Regions from separate parts of the Microbispora sp. NPDC004025 genome, predicted to be linked through region 3. Evidence: riboswitches for the same ligand, from Rfam matches in the RefSeq annotation. Region 3 holds a riboswitch; each other region holds the start of a gene.
The links. Region 3 has a riboswitch for cyclic di-AMP ahead of ACWEQG_RS37770 (coiled-coil domain-containing protein). Riboswitches for the same ligand answer to the same signal wherever they lie in the genome.

Region 1 (4,203 bases), on a different contig from region 3:
GCGCGGGTACCTGCGCGAACAGGCGGTCGAGGACGACGTGGACCGCTTCGGTGTTCTCCAGCCGCTCCTCGACGACGGTCGAGTAGTAGCGCCAGAACTCCCGCACCGTGGGCGGAAGCTTGCCGCCGTAGGGGTCCATCAGTGCGAGGAACGCCTGGAACTCGGCGTACAGCCGGTCCAGGGCGGGGCCGTCGAGGGACTCGCCGCTCAGCCGGCCAATGGTGACCGCGGATTCGAACAGCGTCGCCACCACCCAGGCGCGTGCCTCGGGATCGGCGGCGTTGAACGGGCGGTTCTCGGCGTCGGTGCCGGTGATGCGCGCGTGCAGGCGGTTGAGCCGGGCCGCCTCCCGCTGGCGCACCCGGATGTCGGGGTCGACCATCCGCTGCGCGCTGAGCACGGTGTTGCGCAGGCGCCGCCACGGGTGCGCGACGAAGGTCGAGTTGGCGATCAGCGCGGCGCCGATCTGCGGGTGCGCGGCCTCCAGGACGATGGCCCGGGTCGCCACCAGCCCCCAGCGTGTCTGGCGGGTCAACCGGTGGAGCATCGATCCCGGGCCGAGCGGATCGGCGTCGGCTCCGGCGGGTGCGGCGTCGCTCATCGACATTCCTTTCCTGTCAGGGCCGGTTCCTGTACCCCGCCGAACCGGCGGTCGCGCCGCCGGTAGGTCTCCAGGCATTCCCAGAAGTGCCCGGCGCGGAAGTCCGGCCACAGCACCCGGGGGAAGACCCATTCGGCGTAGGCCACCTGCCACAGCATGAAGTTGGATATCCGCTGTTCTCCGGAGGTGCGGATGACCAGGTCCACCTCCGGCATGTCGGGGTGGGGCAGACGGCGGGCGAAGCTTTCCTCGGTGACCTGCTCGGGCGGCACCCCGTCGCGGATCAGCGACCGGGCGGCCTCGACGATGTCGCGGCGGCCGCCGTGGTCGAACGCCACCGTCAACGTCATCCGCCGGTTGTCGCGGGTCAGCGCCGTCAGATCGGCGATGTCACGGGCCAGCGCGGGCGGGATCCGCGGATCGGCGACGCCGAGGAACCGGCAGCGGATCCCGCGTGTGTGCAAAGACAAGGCGTGTTTGCGGATGGCGCGGCGAACCAGCCGGAGCAGGTCGTCGACCTCGGCGGCCGGGCGCCGCCAGTTCTCCGTGGAGAAGGCGTACAGGCTCAACCACCCGACGCCGGCGGTGTGGGCCGCCTCGATGACATCGATCACGGCGGCCTCCGCCGCCCGATGCCCCTCGATGCGGGACAGCGACCGCTGCGCGGCCCACCGCCCGTTCCCGTCCATCACGCACGCCACGTGATGAGGCACGCCTCTCACATCGCCCGCCTCGAGAAGGAGTACATGGTCACTTCCGTCGTTCGCCGCCGTCCCCGGCCCTGGTGCGGGGGGGAGGGAGGAGAGTGATCTCTCCGGAGACGGACTCTTTCACAATCCGTGAGGCGATGAATACTAACCGTCAGTATCGGTGATCCTTACCTCGCCTGTCGCCGCAGGTAAAGACGTGTTTTGTCCCGTTTACACCAATCTGATGGTGTGTGTACCTTTAGGGCACACGGTTTGGGGTAGCGACCGCCCTCCGGCGCCGCATCCCTTGCCGTGTCGTTGCCCGGTCCGCGCGGTCCCGTGACCGTGCGGCCGCCGAATCCGCGATCAGCGGAGCCGGGGACCCACTTCTCTTCGGGGTGAATCGGGAGCAGCCCCAGATGCGCCCGTAGGGCACTTCCTGCCCGAACCCGTCAGCTAACCCGGTAGGCGGCATGGAAGCAAGGAGTCAGCCCCGACATGTCCACCCACCGCCTCTCCCTCGATCGCCGGCCCTCCGGCCGGCGCCTGCGCTCCGCCCTCGCGGCGGCGACCCTCGCGGTCTCGGCCGCCACGGCCGGCGTCACGGCGGCCGTCGCCCTGCCCGGCCCGGCCTACGCCAACCCGCACACGTACGGCCAGGACGTCTCCGGCTACGAGGCCGACCACGACTGGATGAACAGCCGCGCGCAGTTCGGCTTCATCAAGGCGACCGAGGGCACGTCCTGGGTCGACTCGTCCTTCCCCCGGCACTGGCGTGAGCTGGACAAGAAGGGCATCGTCCGCGGCGTCTACCACTACGGTCATCCCAAGAACGACCCCATCGCCGAGGCCGACCACTTCCTCGACGTGGTGAGCTCGCAGCCGGGCAAGCCCGGCGACATCCTGGTGCTCGACCTGGAGACCAGCGACGGCCAGTCGGTCGAGCACGTCAACGAGTGGGCCAAGGCCTGGCTGGAGTACGTGACGGCCAAGACCGGGACGAAGCCGATGTTCTACAGCGGCTGGAACTTCGCCGACAAGTACGGCCGCGGCCTCGGCGACTACCCGCTCTGGGTGGCCCACTACAGCAAGGCTCCGGGCGACATCACGCCGCCCGCCGACTGGAAGGCCTGGGCGATCCACCAGTACACCGACTCGCCCATCGACCAGAACGTCTCCGCGCTGACGCCCGCCCAGTTGCGCGCGCTCGGCCGCCAGTAGCCGCACGACCCAGCCGCACGACCCAGCCGCACGGCCCCCGGGGCGGGACGCCCGCCCCCGGGGGCCGTTCCGGCTCAGACCACCGCGCCGGAGCCGTCGCGCCGCGCGGGCTTGACCCGCGGTGCGGCGGGAGCCGGCGGCGGCTGGCTGGAGCGCCGCTCCAGCGCGATCGCCACCGGCCCGGCCACGAACGACGACGACAGCGTGCCCACGACGATGCCGATCAGCAGGGCGACGGCGAAGTCCCGCAGCGAGTCTCCGCCGAACACCGCCAGAGCCGCCAGGATGAACAGCGCCCCGAGCCCGGTGTTCACCGTGCGGGGTGCGGTCTGCAGGATCGCGGCGTTCACCACCCGGCCGAACGGCTCGCCGCGCCGCATCGGCCACAGCTCGCGCACCCGGTCGAACAGCACGACCTTGTCGTTGACCGAGTAACCGATGATCGTCAGCATCGCGGCCAGGAACACCCCGTCGATCGGCTTGCTCAGCCAGGCGAACGTGCCGACGACGACGGCCGCGTCCACGAACAGCGCCGCCACGGCCGCCGTGCCGAACGTCCACCGGAACCGGAACGCCAGGTAGGCGAGCTGCGCGGCGAGCGCGACGGCGAGCGCGATGAGCGCGTTGCGGCGCAGTTCCTCGCCCAGGCTCGGCCCGATGAGCTCGTCACGCTGCTTGGTGACCTCGCCCACGCTCCGGTCCAGCGCCTCCTCCACGCGGACCACGTCGTCCGCGCTGATCTGCCCGGTGCGCACCGAGATCGCGTCGTCCGACCGTTGCACGACGGCCGAGGGGAACCCGGCGTCCGCCACCGCCTGCCTGGCCGCCGTGACGTCGACCGGCCTGCTCGTGCCGAACTCCACGATCCGGCCGCCGGTGAACTCGACGCCGTAGTTCAGGCCGCGGGTGACCAGCCCCGCCCCGGCGAGCACGAGCAGCCCGGCCGCGACGGCGAGCCACAGCCGCCTGCCCCGCATCAGATCCGGGTCGCGCCGGGTCAGCCAGGTCCTGACCCGGCCGATCGAGCCGATGCCGGACGCCCGGGGGCCGATCCTGCCGATCAGGGCGGTGGCGAGCACCCGGGTGATCAGCATGGCCGAGACCAGCGAGGCCAGCACGCCGATGGCCAGGGTCACGCCGAAGCCCTTCACCGGGCCCGAGGCCAGCCAGAACAGCAACCCGGCGGCGAGCAGGGTGGTGATGTTGGAGTCGGCGATCGCGCTCCAGGCGTTCTTGAAGCCGCGTTCGAGGGCCGCCTTGAGGCCTCGGCGGGGCGCCTCGCCGTACTCCTCCCTGGCCCGTTCGAAGACCAGCACGTTGGCGTCCACCGCCATGCCGATCGCCAGGACGAACCCGGCCAGGCCGGGCAGTGTGAGCGTGGCCCCCATGGCCACGAGCCCGGCGTACGAGATCAGGCCGTAGCAGGCGAGCGCGACCGCGGCCAGCACGCCCACCAGGCGGTAGACGACGCCGATGAACAGCGCGGTCAGGATCACCCCGACGATGCCGGCCTTGGCGCTCGCCGCGATGGCGTCGGCGCCGAGGGTCGGGCCGACCGTGCGCTGCTCGACCAGTTCCAGCGGCACCGGGAGCGAACCGCCCTTGACCAGCACCGCGAGGTTCTGCGCCTCCTGGGCGGTGAAGGACCCGGTGATCTGCGTGGTGCCGCCGGGGATCCCCGCCTCGCAGGCG
Region 2 (4,203 bases), on a different contig from region 3:
CTGACCGCCTACGTCGACTACGACGTGGTCGTGCTGGACCGCGACCTGCCCGACGTGCACGGGGACGAGGTCTGCCGGGAGCTGATCGGCGCGGGCGGGGCGAGCCGCATCCTCATGCTGACCGCGGCCGGGCGGATCAGAGACCGGGTCGGGGGCCTGTCCCTGGGCGCCGACGATTACCTCGTCAAGCCGTTCGCGTTCGCCGAGCTGGTGGCCCGGGTCCGGGCGCTGGCCCGGCGCTCGTCCCGTGCGGTGCCGCCCGTGCTGGAGCGGGCCGGGATCCGGCTCGACCCCGCCCGCCGTACGGTCGTGCGGGACGGGTGTCAGGTGGCGCTGGGCCGCAGGGAGTTCGACGTGCTGCACGAGCTGATGCGGGCGGGCGGCGACCTGGTCACCTCGGCGCGGCTGCGGGCGAACGTGTGGGACGAGCACTCCGACGCCGGGACGGGCGTGCTGCGCGTCACGATCACCTCGCTGCGCCGCAAGCTGGGCGCCCCTGCCGTGATCGAGAACGTGCCGGGCCGGGGGTACCGGCTGTGACGCGTGCCCTGTTCTTCTGGGGCAGGCTCGGCCTGCGCATGCGGCTCACCCTGCTGTACGGCGGGCTGTTCTTCGTGGCGGGGTCGGTGCTGCTGTGGTTCACCCACCTGCTGACGGCTCGGGCGCTCAACCAGCGGTTCGTGGTGGCGGTGGCGTCGAAGGTGACCGGCGGGGGCACCCCCGACGCCGCTCCGGGCGGCGCGCTGCCCGGCGCCGACATGCTCGCGCAGCGGGTGCGTACCGATGTCGAGCAGGGGGCGGCCGGCGTGCTGAGCGACGTCCTCGGGTCGTCGCTGATCGTCATGATCCTAGTCGGGGCCGTCGCGGTGCTGCTGGGATACCTGGTCGCCGACCGCGCGCTGCGCCCGCTGGAGCGGGTGACCGAGACCGCGCAGCGGCTGTCGGAGAGCACGCTGCACGAGCGGATCGCCCTGAGCGGCCCCCAGGACGAGGTCAAACGGCTCGCGGACACCTTCGACGCGATGCTCGACCGGCTGCACCGGGTGTTCGACGCCCAGCGCCGGTTCATCGCCAACGCCTCCCACGAGCTGCGCACCCCGCTCGCGGTCAACCGTACGGTGCTGGAGGTGTCGCTGGAGGAGCCGGCGGCGTCGGAGGACCTCAAGGCGCTGGCCCGGGCGCTGCTCGGCACCAACGCCCGGCACGAACGGCTCATCGAGGGCCTGCTCATGCTGGCCCAGTCGGAGCAGGAACTCACCGCCCGCAGGCCGGTCGACCTGCGGCAGGTCGTCCGTACGGCGATGGAGCAGATCGACCTGCAGCCGCGCCGCGGGAAGGTGGTCGTCCACGAGGACCTGCGCCGGGCGGTCGCGTACGGCGATCCGCTCCTGCTGGAGCGCTGCCTTATCAACCTGCTGGAGAACGCGATCAAGTACAACGTGCGGGACGGGGAGGTCTGGGTCCGGCTGCGGGAGGACGAGACCGGGGTGAGCGTGACGGTGGAGAACACCGGGCCTGCGGTCCCGCCGTACGAGGTGGACGACCTGTTCGAGCCGTTCCGCCGGCTCGGGGGCGACCGCGTCCGCTCCGCCCGGGGGGCGGGGCTGGGCCTGTCCATCGTCCGGGCCATCGCGGTGGCGCACGGCGGCACGGCGGAGGCGGACGCCCGGCCGGCGGGCGGCCTGACGGTGACCGTACGCCTGCCCGGAGCGGCTCAGAGCTGATCACATCCGGAGTGCCGTACCCACTGTCGCCCGGTCTCTCCCTACTCGAGAGTAAAATCCGAGTTGTTCTAACTTGACCGGTTTGACCTGGTCTATTACCTTTTAGGCAGCTCAGGGCGCACTTGCTCATTCAATGGTCAAGAAGCCCTCCTCAGACCGACGCGGCCGGCCGATCCCGGCTTGCCGCCCGGCCGCCGAGTCCGCGTCCGCGCGGAGCCGGGGACCCACCTCTCCTGGGGTGAATCGGCATGCCTGCCGTAGGGCGCCTTCCAGCCCGAACCCGTCAGCTAACCCGGTAGGCGGCATGGAAGTAAGGGAGTCCGCCCCACCATGCACGTCCTCAACACCTGCGTCCGCGCCGCCCTCGCGAGCACCGCCCTCGCCTCGGCCGTGCTTGTCGCGGCACCGGCCGCGCACGCCGACAACCCCGCCACCGGCAAGGGCCCGGCGGCCGCGCAGTCCATGGCCGAGATCGCCAAGACCCTGCCCAAGGTCAGCGCCACCGACGTGCTGAACCTGGCCAAGAGCCAGGTCGGGATCAGTGAGAACGCCTACGGCGGCGGGACGAAGTTCCAGCAGTGGTACATGACCACTCCCCGCGCCCAGGAGACCCTCGCCCGCGACGGAGGCACCCTGAAGGGCTACCTGAACGCGCCCTGGTGTGACATGTTCGTCTCCTGGGTCGGCCACCAGCTCGGCATCGGGCCGGTCATGGGCTCCGACGCCTACACCGTCGAGCACGCCAACTGGTTCGCCGACCACGGCCGCTGGGGCCGGACGCCCAAGCCGGGCGCGGTGGTGTTCTTCAACTGGAACGGCAGCAAGAACATCGACGACGTCGTGCACGTCGGCTTCGTCGTCAAGGACAACGGCGACGGCACCATCCGGACCATCGAGGGCAACACCGGCAACGGCGCCGTCGAGACCCGCACCCGTAACACCTGGCAGGTGGTCGGGTACGGCTACCCGATGTACCCGGGCGAAGCGACCGCCGCCGCCTGACGGCCGACGCCCCGAAGCGCGCCGGTCATCCCGGCGCGCTTCGCCGTACCTCCCGCCGCCGCGGGCGTCCGGCGCGAACGCTCACGTCGTCGGCCGCTCACGCGGCGCGTCCGGCCTGGGGGCCACGCGCTCGAGCTTGGTCCAGCCGGTCCAGCCCCGCTGCCTCAGCAGCTCGATCAGCCGACGCGCCGGCGGCACGGTGTCGAACGCCAGCGTGTCCATGAGCGTGACGAGCGGTGACTCGATGTCGGTGTCGTCGACATAGTCCTCGCCGCGCTCGTCGGCCATCCGCGTGATGTAAGCGGCCAGCTCGTCGGCCAGCTCGACCAGCCGCGGGTCGTCGTCGGCTCGGTCGAGAGCCTGACTCAGGGTGAGGTAGAAGCCGGCGAGCAGCGGGTCACCGATCTGCTCACGCTTGCGCGCCATCCACTCCGCGACTCGCGCGGGTGAGTGCGCGGCCAGCGGGATCCAGCCGTCACGCTCGGCCTGGACGATCCGCTCGTCGACGCCGAGCGCCCGCAGCCGGTCGAGATACTCGACCACCTCCGAGGGGAGCGCCAGGCCGTCCCCGGAGGCGAGCCGGGCGATCCGCTCGCGATGCCGTTGCCGCTCCCGGATCTCCGCTCGCAGGCGCCCGTCGATCTCCGCGACCGCCGCGGCGAACTCCTCCTCACCGGCCCGCAGCAGCTCCCGCACCCGCGCCAGCGGAACCCCGGCCTCGGCGAGGGTCCGGATTCTGATCAGCTCGATCACGGCGCCGGCGTCGTATCTGCGGTAGCCGGAGGGGTCGCGCTCCGGCTCCGGCAGCAGTCCCTTGGCGTGGTAGTGACGCACCGCGCGCACCGTCACTCCGGCGTAGGACGCCAGCTCGCCGATGGTCAGCATCAGACCGGTCTCCAGGAGTCGCTCACGATGTCGCCTGGCCGGGTGGGCCTTCCGTACCACGAATGATCTGGGCGATCCGCGGGGCATGGGTGAAGACCAGCCGATGGTCGGCGTCGAGCCATGTGGTGGTGACGTGCGGGTGCTCTCGGACAAGCCGCTCGACGCCTGCACGCCAGATCCGGTTGAACCGCGGCGCGTGCCCTTCGCCGCTCTCGCCGGCCATCGAGGTCGACATGATCATTGTGATGGGCCGGTCGATCTCTTCGTATCGGTCGAGGATCTCGGACCGAATCACGTCGATCTCGAGGTTCAGGTCGACAATCTCCCGGGCGGTGAGCGACACCTGACGGGCAGTGCCCCGCTCGGCCTCCTGCCGCGCCGACAGATCCTCCCACATGGCGCGGAACTCCGGCAGGACGGCCTCGGTGATGAACGGTTCGGACACCGGGTTCGCCCCGTCGATGAGCACGAGCTCGGCGACGGCGCCGGGATGCTCGGAGGCGTAGTGCACGGCCAGGTCAGCGCCCAGCGAGTAGCCCACCAGCACGGGCGCCGCGGACAGGCCGAGGTTTCCCAGCTCCGCCATCACCGC
Region 3 (4,203 bases):
CCCAGGCGATCGCCTCCGCCGGGGTGATCGGGTTGTCGATCGCGGGCAGTCCGGCCTGGTGGGTGAGCAGCCAGCGCACCGGGATGCGGTCCTTGCCGTTCGCCGCGAACTCCGGCCAGTAGCCGGCGACGGGTGCGTCCAGGTCCAGTTCGCCCCGCTCGGCCAGCAGGTGCGCGCAGGCGGCGGTGACGCCCTTGGTGGTGGAGAACACGACCGCCAGGGTGTCGCGGTCCCAGGGGCGGCCCGTCCCGGGGTCGGCGATCCCGCCCCACAGGTCGACGACCTTCCGGCCGTGCAGGTAGACGGCGACCGCGGCCCCGACCTCCTGCCCGCCGGACAGGTTCGCCGCGAACGCCTCACGTACTGCTTCGAATCCAGGTGCGGTCTCGCCGCCGATTCCGGGCATGCGTCATCGCCTTCCGAACGATCGGGGTGTGTGGGCAGGAGCCGACGAGGCGGGCACGGTGATGCGGTGCCGTCTCTCGCAGAGACGAAGTTAGTCCATCGATGAAACCTCGTCAACGGCGAAGACGACGTTCTCTTCCGGATCGCGGGTGCTCGCAGAGCACAAGCAGGCCGTTCATCGACTGTGGAGGCCGAACCTGACCGCCTTGACTCAGAGATGAACGGTTCATTGCTCAGGCTTGTGCATATGTGGCAGATGTGATCAAAATCAATTCACCCTTCAACTACTTGGGTGAAGGGTCACCGCACGGATGAGGAGAGGCATGAAGCGCACCATCTCCGTTCTCGCCGTCGCCGGCGGCGTTCTCGGCGCCACGCTCACCGGCGTCGGCCCCGCGTCCGCGGACACATCCGCAGTGGACTGCTCCACGGGCGGGTACACCTATGTCGTCAACAAATACGTCCCCACCAACGTCGAGGCGCCGGCGGTGGACAATCGCCTCTACAACATCGCCGGTTCGACGGCGTACACGCACGAGGTCTGCCTCGACATCCCCGACACCGAGACGTTCACGATCGAGGTCCGGATCGGGCCCACCGGGTCACAGCGAGTGATCGTGGACGACCGGCCTGGGGACAAGATCTTCCGCTTCTCGCCCGGCGCCAACACCTTCTGGCAGGTCTACGGCACGCTGACCGGGCCCGGCAGCACCTACCTCTACTACACCTGGCACGAGAAGCAGATCCCCGCCTGACCCGGAACGGCCCGGCCGCCTCGCTCGCCGAGGTGGCCGGCCTCCCCCGCGAACGCCCAGACAGGTCAGTACATCGAGATGTGGACGTGGTCGTAGTGGTTGGCGGTGACTCCGCCGCGATCGGACATGGTCCGCCAGCCCGGATGGCCGAGGTTGTAGATGCGCTGCTGCCAGATCACGTACATCACGCCCAGCTTCGGCCCGTTCTTGATGGCCCAGGCGGCCAGGCTGTCGCCGAGCGCCTTCATCTCGGGGGAGGGCATGGCGCCGCCCGAGCTCATCATGAAGTCGCAGGCGCGGCCGAGGGGGTGCTCGCCGCTGTTCTCCGCGCGGTAGCAGCCCACCGGAAACCGCAGGTTGAAGGCCTTGTCGACCTCGGTGCGCATGAGCCGCATACGGGGGGTGATGTTGTCGGAGCCGGCGGGCAGCTCCGGCGCCCACGAACCGCCGGCCCGTCTGCCCGGGGCGATCGGGATGAGGGCGTCGAGCTTGCCCTTGATCTTGTCGATGAGGTCTTCGGCGTCCTCGCGCTGTGCGGCGACCTCGGCGGCCTGCGTCTTGAGCTGTCCGGTGAGCGTCTCGGCGGCGTCCGCGGCCCGTTGCCGCTCGGCGCGGATCTGGTCGAAGTGCTCGAGCCTGGCGGCCTGCTCCTGTTTGAGCTGGTAGTTCAGCGCGGCGGTGTTCATGTCGGGCAGCGCCATCGAGCTGTCCGTCTGGTAGCGCAGCCCGGCCATCTGCCGTACGGCGTCCCTGGCGACCTCGTAATCGGCCTCCGCCTTGGCCAGCCGGCCGCGCGCGGCCTTCTCCTCGACACGGGCCTTGGCGAGCGCGACTCGTTTGGCGTTGTAGTCGGCGATCAGGCGGTCGATCCTCTTCCGCAGGTCCGACAGCTCCTGCTTGAGCTGCTTCTCCGTGGGCTTGGGGTCGGCGGCGCCCGGGGCGGCCGCGCCGAACACGAGGGCGGCGGAGGCGAGCACACCGACAGCCAGGGGGAACACGCGGGGCAGAGCCCACTCCTCTCCACATGCCGGCCGGGTTAGCTGACGGGTGCGGGCTGGAGGAGCCCGGGCAGGCGGCTGCCTTGACCCCAGATGCGTGGTTGGGTCCCCGGCTCCCGGGCGAGGCGCCCGGGATTAGGCGTACCGGCTGTGACAGCCGGTGCTCCGGGATACTACTGGTAAAGAAACCGCAGGTGCCACCCAAGTCGCAACCGTTACGGTGATCAAGCCGTGACCACTTCACGGAGCATCCGGGCGGCCTCCTCCGGGAGCACGTCGTTGACGAACGCGCCCATCGCCGACTCCGAGCCGGCGAGGTACTTCAGCTTGTTCGGCGCCCGCCGGATCGTGAAGAGCTGGAGGTGAAGGTAGGCCAGGTCGCGCCGGTAGGTGACCGGGGCCTGGTGCCAGGCGGCGACGTACGGCATGACGACGCCGAACAGCCCGTCGAGGCGGCGCAGCACCTCGATGTAGAGCGGCGCGAAGGCGGCCCGTTCCTCGGGCGACAGGGCGGGGATGTCGGGCACCCGGCGGTGCGGGTAGACGTGCACCTCGAACGGGTACCGCGCGGCGGCCGGGACGAAGGCCGTCCAGTGCTCGTTGGCGGCCACCACCCGGGGGCCCTTCCGCTCGGCGGCCAGGACGTCCGCGAACAGGTTGCCGCCCCGGTGACGGGCGGCGGTGTCCAGCATCTGGCGCGTACGCGGCGTGACGTACGGATAGGCGTAGATCTGCCCGTGAGGATGCGGCAGCGTGATGCCGATCTCGGCGCCGCGGTTCTCGAAGCAGAAGACCTGTTCCACGCCGGGCAGCGCGGACAGCTCGGCCGTACGGTCGGCCCACGCCTCGACGACCAGCTCGGCCTGCTCGTCGCTCAGGGAGCTGAACGACGCGTTGTGGTCGGAGGTGAAGCAGACCACCTCACAGCGCCCGATCCCCGGCCGCACCTCGCTCAGGCCGCCCACCTGCTCGTACGCTCCGGTGTTGAAGCTGAACGACGGGAACCGGTTCTCGAACACCGCCACCTCGTACGGCGAGGGGATCTCCGAGCCGGGATGTGCCGGGCAGAGCGGGCACTCCTGGGCGGACGGCAGGTGGGTGCGCGTCTGACGATGCCGGGCGACGGCCACCCACTCGTCCATCAGGGGGTCGTAGCGCAACTCGGAGGCGAGCGGGCGCGGCGGTAGGTCCCTGGGGTCGGTGGCGCTGTGGTCGGCGTCGTCGCGCCGGTCGAAGTAGATGAGCTCGCGGCCGTCGGCGAGATGGGTGATGGTGCGCTTCACGAAGCGGTCTCCAACTATCGGCGTGCGGTGTTCGGCGTCACAGGGCGGTTTCCAGTGCGGATTCCCCGGACGGATCGGCGAGGAGGAGCTCGCCGGCGTGCTCCGACAGCTCGGCGCGCGCCTCATCCGGCAGGCCGACGTCGCTCACGACCACGTCGGCCTCGCCGAGGGCGGCGATCGTGCTGATGCCGATCGTCCCCCACTTGGTGTGGTCGGCCAGGACCACGAGCTGCTGGGCGGCCGCGATGAGAGCGCGGTCGGTCTCCGCCTCCAGCAGGTTGGGCGTGGTGTATCCCGCCCTGACGCTCATGCCGTGCACACCGAGCATGAGCGTGTCGACGTTCAGGGAGCGGACGGCCGCCACGGCCACCGGGCCGACCAGGGCGTCGGAGGGCGTGCGCACGCCTCCCACCAGCACCACGGTCTGGTCGGGCCGCCCCGCCCGGTGGAAGACGTCGGCCACCTGCACGGAGTTGGTGATCACAGTCAGTTCGGGCACGTCCACCAGGTGGTGGGCGAGCGTCCAGGTCGTGGTTCCGGCCGACAGGGCGACCGAACTGCCCGGCCGTACGAGCATGGCCGCCCGGCGGGCGATGGCCTCCTTCTCGGCCTGCTGCCGCACCGACTTGGCCGCGAAGCCCGGCTCCTCCGTCGAGCCGGTGCCGGTGGCGGTCGCCCCGCCGTGCACCTTGACGATCAGGCCGCGTTCCGCGAGGACCTCCAGGTCGCGGCGGATCGTCATGTCCGAGACCCCGAGGTCGC
Region 4 (4,203 bases), on a different contig from region 3:
GACAACGTGGTCACCGGGGCGATCATCTTCCTGTTCGGCCTCGGCGCGCTGGCGTTCGCGGCCAACTACCGGCAGCACGAGCGCGGCGGCCGGCGACGGGGAGTCGGCGCACCGGGCGGCCAGTGGTAGCCGCGAACGAGGCCAGGCCGCGTACCCGTCCCTGACGTCGTCGGGCCCGCGTACGCGTCCTGGCCGGCCGCGCGAAAGGGGCGGGGGATAAGCGGTTGCGGCCGTGCGCGGACGCGTGGGAGAGTGCGACCGCTTCACAGCACGCGTACAGACGAAGGACTGAGGCCATGGCTTCGGCGACCCGCAGCGGCCGCCGTCGGCACTGAGCGGTCCGCCACCCGGCGGCACCGGCGCGGGCAGTGCCGTCACCGTTTCACGGCGGCCCGACGCCGCGGTGCTCCGCGCACCGTCCGCGTCCCCCGATGGGGACGGCCCCCCGCGCGGCTCATCGCCCGCTCGACGTGGCGGGAGCGCGCTCCACTTCGTCATCGACGTGAGGTTCAATCACCGTGGACATCGATGTCCAGAGCTTTGCCGTGGCCAACCTTCGCCGCCGCCCCGAGGTCGTCGAGACCGGCGGCTTCGTCGTCGGGATCGATCCCGACACCCGCAGCCCGCACGTCAACTACGCAACCCCCCTGCCCGGAGCCCGGCCGTCCGCGCGGGACGTCGCGGCGCTGGTCGGGGCGTTCCGCGATCGCGGGCTCAAGCCCCGGCTCGAGTTCGCGCCGGACGCCGCGCCCGGCGTGGAGCCGGCGCTCGCCCGGGCGGGCTTCGGCGTGGAGGCGGTGCACGACTACCTCGTCTGCACCCCGGACACGCTGACGCCGCGAAGGGACGGCGGTCCCCTGGTGGAGACGCCGGTCGCGGACCAGGACTACCTGTCGATCGACGCCGCTCTGTCCGAGGCGTTCGGCGCCGAGTTCGCCGCCTCACCGGAGGGCGCGGCCCGGCTGCGCCGCCTGCAGGAGAGCGGCGGGGCGGTGCGGTTCGTCCGGGCGCGGGACGGCGGGTGCGCCGGCGCGGCCACCTGCTCCGCCCCCGCCGTCGGCACGTCGGAACTCGCCGGTGTCGGCACGCGCCCGGCCTTCCGCGGCCGGGGCGTCGCCGCCGCGGTCACCGCCGCGCTGACCGCCGAGATGTTCACCCGTGGCGCGCGGTCGGTGTGGCTCGAGTACGGCGGCGAGGGGTCGCGGCGCGTCTACGAACGCGTCGGCTACCGGCCGTCGGGCACCCGCCTGTACATGTCGCTCGCGGAGTGACCCGTCCGGGACCGGTCGCCGGCCAGGGATCGTCCGGCCGGCGGCGGGTGCCGTACGGCTGTGTGGCGTATCTCACCGAGGACGGGCCGCGACCGCGAGGACCAGCGGAAGTGTCGCGCGGCGGCGGCCCGAATCGGGTCATTTGCCGGTTTTTGGACCGTGTCTTACTTGTTATCTACTATGCTTCCCGTGTCGCGCCGGTGTGCGGTCCTCAACCCGAGGACGACCGGCGACCGCCGAATCCCGGACGTCATCCATCCCGGGAACCGGGGACCCATGTCTCTCGGGGTGAATCCGGACCATCCGGTAGGGCTACTCCTGGCCCGAACCCGTCAGCTAACCCGGTAGGCGGCCAAGGAGAGGAGAGCGCGTGGAGTGTCGGCTCCACCTGCCGATCCGGTCCGCGTCGCATCGACGGACCGCTTGCCCGCCCTGGAACGTCTCCAGGCTTCCGGGGTGATGGCGCGCCCGTGACGGGCTGCCACATCTCCCGTTTCTGATTCCGCCCCGCCGGAGGGCCGTGCCCTCGTACGGCCATGCCGTCGTGCCGTCACGCCCGGTGGGCCGGTTCGTCATGTCTTAAAGCGCGCCATGAGGAGCCTCCGATTTCCAGCGATCCCATAGCTCGGCAACTGCTCGACGCCGTCCGCCCGGAACTGGGCTACCGCGAACGAGCGGGAAAACATACGAAGTTCGGCGAGTGGTACGCCGACAACGTGGCCAAGGACCCCGACTTCAAGACCGCCCCCTGGTGCGACATGTTCGTCTCCTGGGCGGCGAACCGGGCCGGGGTGCAGGACCACGTCGGCGAGTTCGCGCTGACCACGCGGCATGCCAAGTGGTTCAAGAAGCAGCACGCCTGGAGCGACAAGCCCGAGCCGGGCGCGGTGGTCTTCTTCGACTGGTCGGGAACCAAGAACGTCCGCGACATCGACCACGTCGGCGTGGTCGAGAAGGTCGTGGGCGGGAAGGTCCACACGATCGAGGGCAACGTCGACGGCGTCTGGCTGAAGCGCAAGGTGCGCGACAAGAACAAGATCGTCGGGTACGGCCTGCCGCGCAAGGTCAAGCCGACGCCGAAGGCGACGGTGACGGTCCAGCCCGTGGCCGCGGTGAACGCGAGCGTCCAGGGTCCGGCCGGGCCCACCACCAGGAACATGGCGGCGCAACAGGGGCAGTCTCCCGACGTCGTGTGGTCGCCGGGCGACGCCGTCCTGCCGGCCGGTCTGCTCTTCGCGGTGGTCTCCACCGCCGTGACCGGGCTCCGGTTCAGGGCCGCGGCGGCGCCCTCCGTCGGACGGCACCGCAGGCGCCGCACCCGCTGACCTCCGCCGGCCGCGTCCCGGACGAGCGGGCCGTCACTGCTGGAGGAGGCGCTTCATCTCCGTGATCTCGGCCGACTGGCCGGAGACGACGGACGCCGCCATCCGCCGGGCCGGCTCGTACGCTCCGCCGCGCAGTTCGTCCCTGGCCATGCTGACGGCGCCCTCGTGGTGCCGGATCATCATGGTGAGGAAGGCCCGGTCGAAGGCCCGCCCGGACAGTCCCTCGAGGCGCCGCATGTCCTCGGGGGACATCATGCCGGGCATGGCGTGGTGGGCCGGCGCGGCGCTCTCGTCGGGCGCCCGCTCGCCCCAGGCGGTGAGCCAGCCGCTCATCGTGCGGATCTCGGCAGCCTGGGCGGCCTCGATCCGCTCGGCGAGCCGCCTGACCCGGGCGTCGGCCGCCCGGCTGCCGGCCAGCTTCGACATCTCCACCGCCTGACGATGGTGCGGGATCATCATCCGGGCGAACATGACGTCCTGCTCGTTGTGGCCGGCCGCCGGCGTCGTGGCGGCCGGGGCGGCGGCCAGTGTGGCGGCCGGGGCGGCGGCCAGTGCGGCGGGCGGGGCCGGCGTGCCGGCGAAGGCCGCGGTGCCGTACCCGCCCGTGCCGCTCAGCAGAGCGGCCGCCAGCAGGGCCGAGGGCAGTACGCGTCCGCTCATCGCAACCACCTCCGTATTCGTCCGGACACGGCGACCGGGCCGGAACGGGGCGACGGCCCGGCCCGCGGTGGCGGCCCGACCCGCCGTGGCACGCCGGAAGCCGCGGGGCCTGCCGCCCGCGAAACCTCCGCCGTGCCCGGACGCGACGCCCCCGCCGTCCGCCCCGGGAGACGTGCCCGGCCGGATGCCGATCATGCCTCCCGGGCCTCCTGGCGGTCGCGGGGGCCACGCGGTCCCCTCGGAAGGCGGCGGGTCAGCACTGGCCGTCGGCGAGCACCCAGTGATCCGGGCCGGTCTGCCGGAGCGCGTGGACGGTGAACGTGTTCCACAGGCCCATCGCGTCGTTCGACCCCTTGGCGTAGGTGTGGCCGCCGGACTGGTAGGCCCGTCCCGCCGTGGTGTGGGCGTAGTTGCTCGCCCGTACGCACGTCCCGGCCGGCGTGCCGCCGGGCGAGGGGCTGGGGCTGGCACTGGGACTGGGACTGGGACTGGGGCTGGGCTGGGCGCCGCCGTCCAGGCCGAAGAACCGGGCGTCGTGGTAGGCCGAGCAGATCGTGTCGAGGAAGTACGCCGCGGTGGCGCCGCACTGGTCGGGGGCGCCGCCGGGATCGACGGGGAGGCCGTGACCCATGCCGCCGATCTCGTAGAGGCGGACGTCGTCGTCGCCGTACACGGTGAGCGTGGCGCCGCCGGTGAGCGACCGTGTGGCGGTGGGGGCGGGGGAGACGCCCCGCACGTTCGCCCACTGGTCGCGCAGCTGCCTCCCGTTGGCGGGGACGACCGTGTAGTCCGCCTGGCCCTGCCAGACGGCCACCCGGGGATACGGCCCCGCGTAGCCGGGATAGGCGTTCCGGACCAGGTCACCCCACTGCTGCGGGGTCCTGCTCGCCGGGCCGTACTGGCAGCCGGACGCCTCGGTCAGGTTGCTCGCGCAGCGGTACGCGAGA

Region 1: linked by a shared signal. The riboswitch ahead of ACWEQG_RS23175 (glycoside hydrolase family 25 protein) and the one ahead of ACWEQG_RS37770 (coiled-coil domain-containing protein) in region 3 are both predicted to bind cyclic di-AMP.
Region 2: linked by a shared signal. The riboswitch ahead of ACWEQG_RS26860 (CHAP domain-containing protein) and the one ahead of ACWEQG_RS37770 (coiled-coil domain-containing protein) in region 3 are both predicted to bind cyclic di-AMP.
Region 4: linked by a shared signal. The riboswitch ahead of ACWEQG_RS04960 (CHAP domain-containing protein) and the one ahead of ACWEQG_RS37770 (coiled-coil domain-containing protein) in region 3 are both predicted to bind cyclic di-AMP.

Annotation. Positions count from the first base shown of each region.
Region 1 is NZ_JBSGHN010000009.1:226,681-230,883, forward strand. It holds gene ACWEQG_RS23165 (oxygenase MpaB family protein) at 1-601, opposite strand, end outside; gene uppS (polyprenyl diphosphate synthase) at 598-1,314, opposite strand; cyclic di-AMP (ydaO/yuaA leader) riboswitch at 1,633-1,776, shown strand; gene ACWEQG_RS23175 (glycoside hydrolase family 25 protein) at 1,789-2,511, shown strand; gene secD (protein translocase subunit SecD) at 2,586-4,203, opposite strand, start outside.
Region 2 is NZ_JBSGHN010000012.1:91,276-95,478, reverse strand. It holds gene ACWEQG_RS26870 (response regulator transcription factor) at 1-540, shown strand, start outside; gene ACWEQG_RS26865 (sensor histidine kinase) at 537-1,724, shown strand; cyclic di-AMP (ydaO/yuaA leader) riboswitch at 1,907-2,040, shown strand; gene ACWEQG_RS26860 (CHAP domain-containing protein) at 2,055-2,726, shown strand; gene ACWEQG_RS26855 (MerR family transcriptional regulator) at 2,808-3,611, opposite strand; gene ACWEQG_RS26850 (alpha/beta fold hydrolase) at 3,634-4,203, opposite strand, start outside.
Region 3 is NZ_JBSGHN010000026.1:17,088-21,290, reverse strand. It holds gene ACWEQG_RS37780 (serine hydrolase domain-containing protein) at 1-406, opposite strand, end outside; gene ACWEQG_RS37775 (hypothetical protein) at 729-1,160, shown strand; gene ACWEQG_RS37770 (coiled-coil domain-containing protein) at 1,226-2,158, opposite strand; cyclic di-AMP (ydaO/yuaA leader) riboswitch at 2,172-2,310, opposite strand; gene galT (galactose-1-phosphate uridylyltransferase) at 2,383-3,441, opposite strand; gene ACWEQG_RS37760 (DeoR/GlpR family DNA-binding transcription regulator) at 3,479-4,203, opposite strand, start outside.
Region 4 is NZ_JBSGHN010000002.1:114,198-118,400, reverse strand. It holds gene ACWEQG_RS04970 (SPW repeat protein) at 1-129, shown strand, start outside; gene ACWEQG_RS04965 (GNAT family N-acetyltransferase) at 519-1,271, shown strand; cyclic di-AMP (ydaO/yuaA leader) riboswitch at 1,496-1,638, shown strand; gene ACWEQG_RS04960 (CHAP domain-containing protein) at 1,988-2,596, shown strand; gene ACWEQG_RS04955 (DUF305 domain-containing protein) at 2,630-3,256, opposite strand; gene ACWEQG_RS04950 (extracellular catalytic domain type 1 short-chain-length polyhydroxyalkanoate depolymerase) at 3,510-4,203, opposite strand, start outside.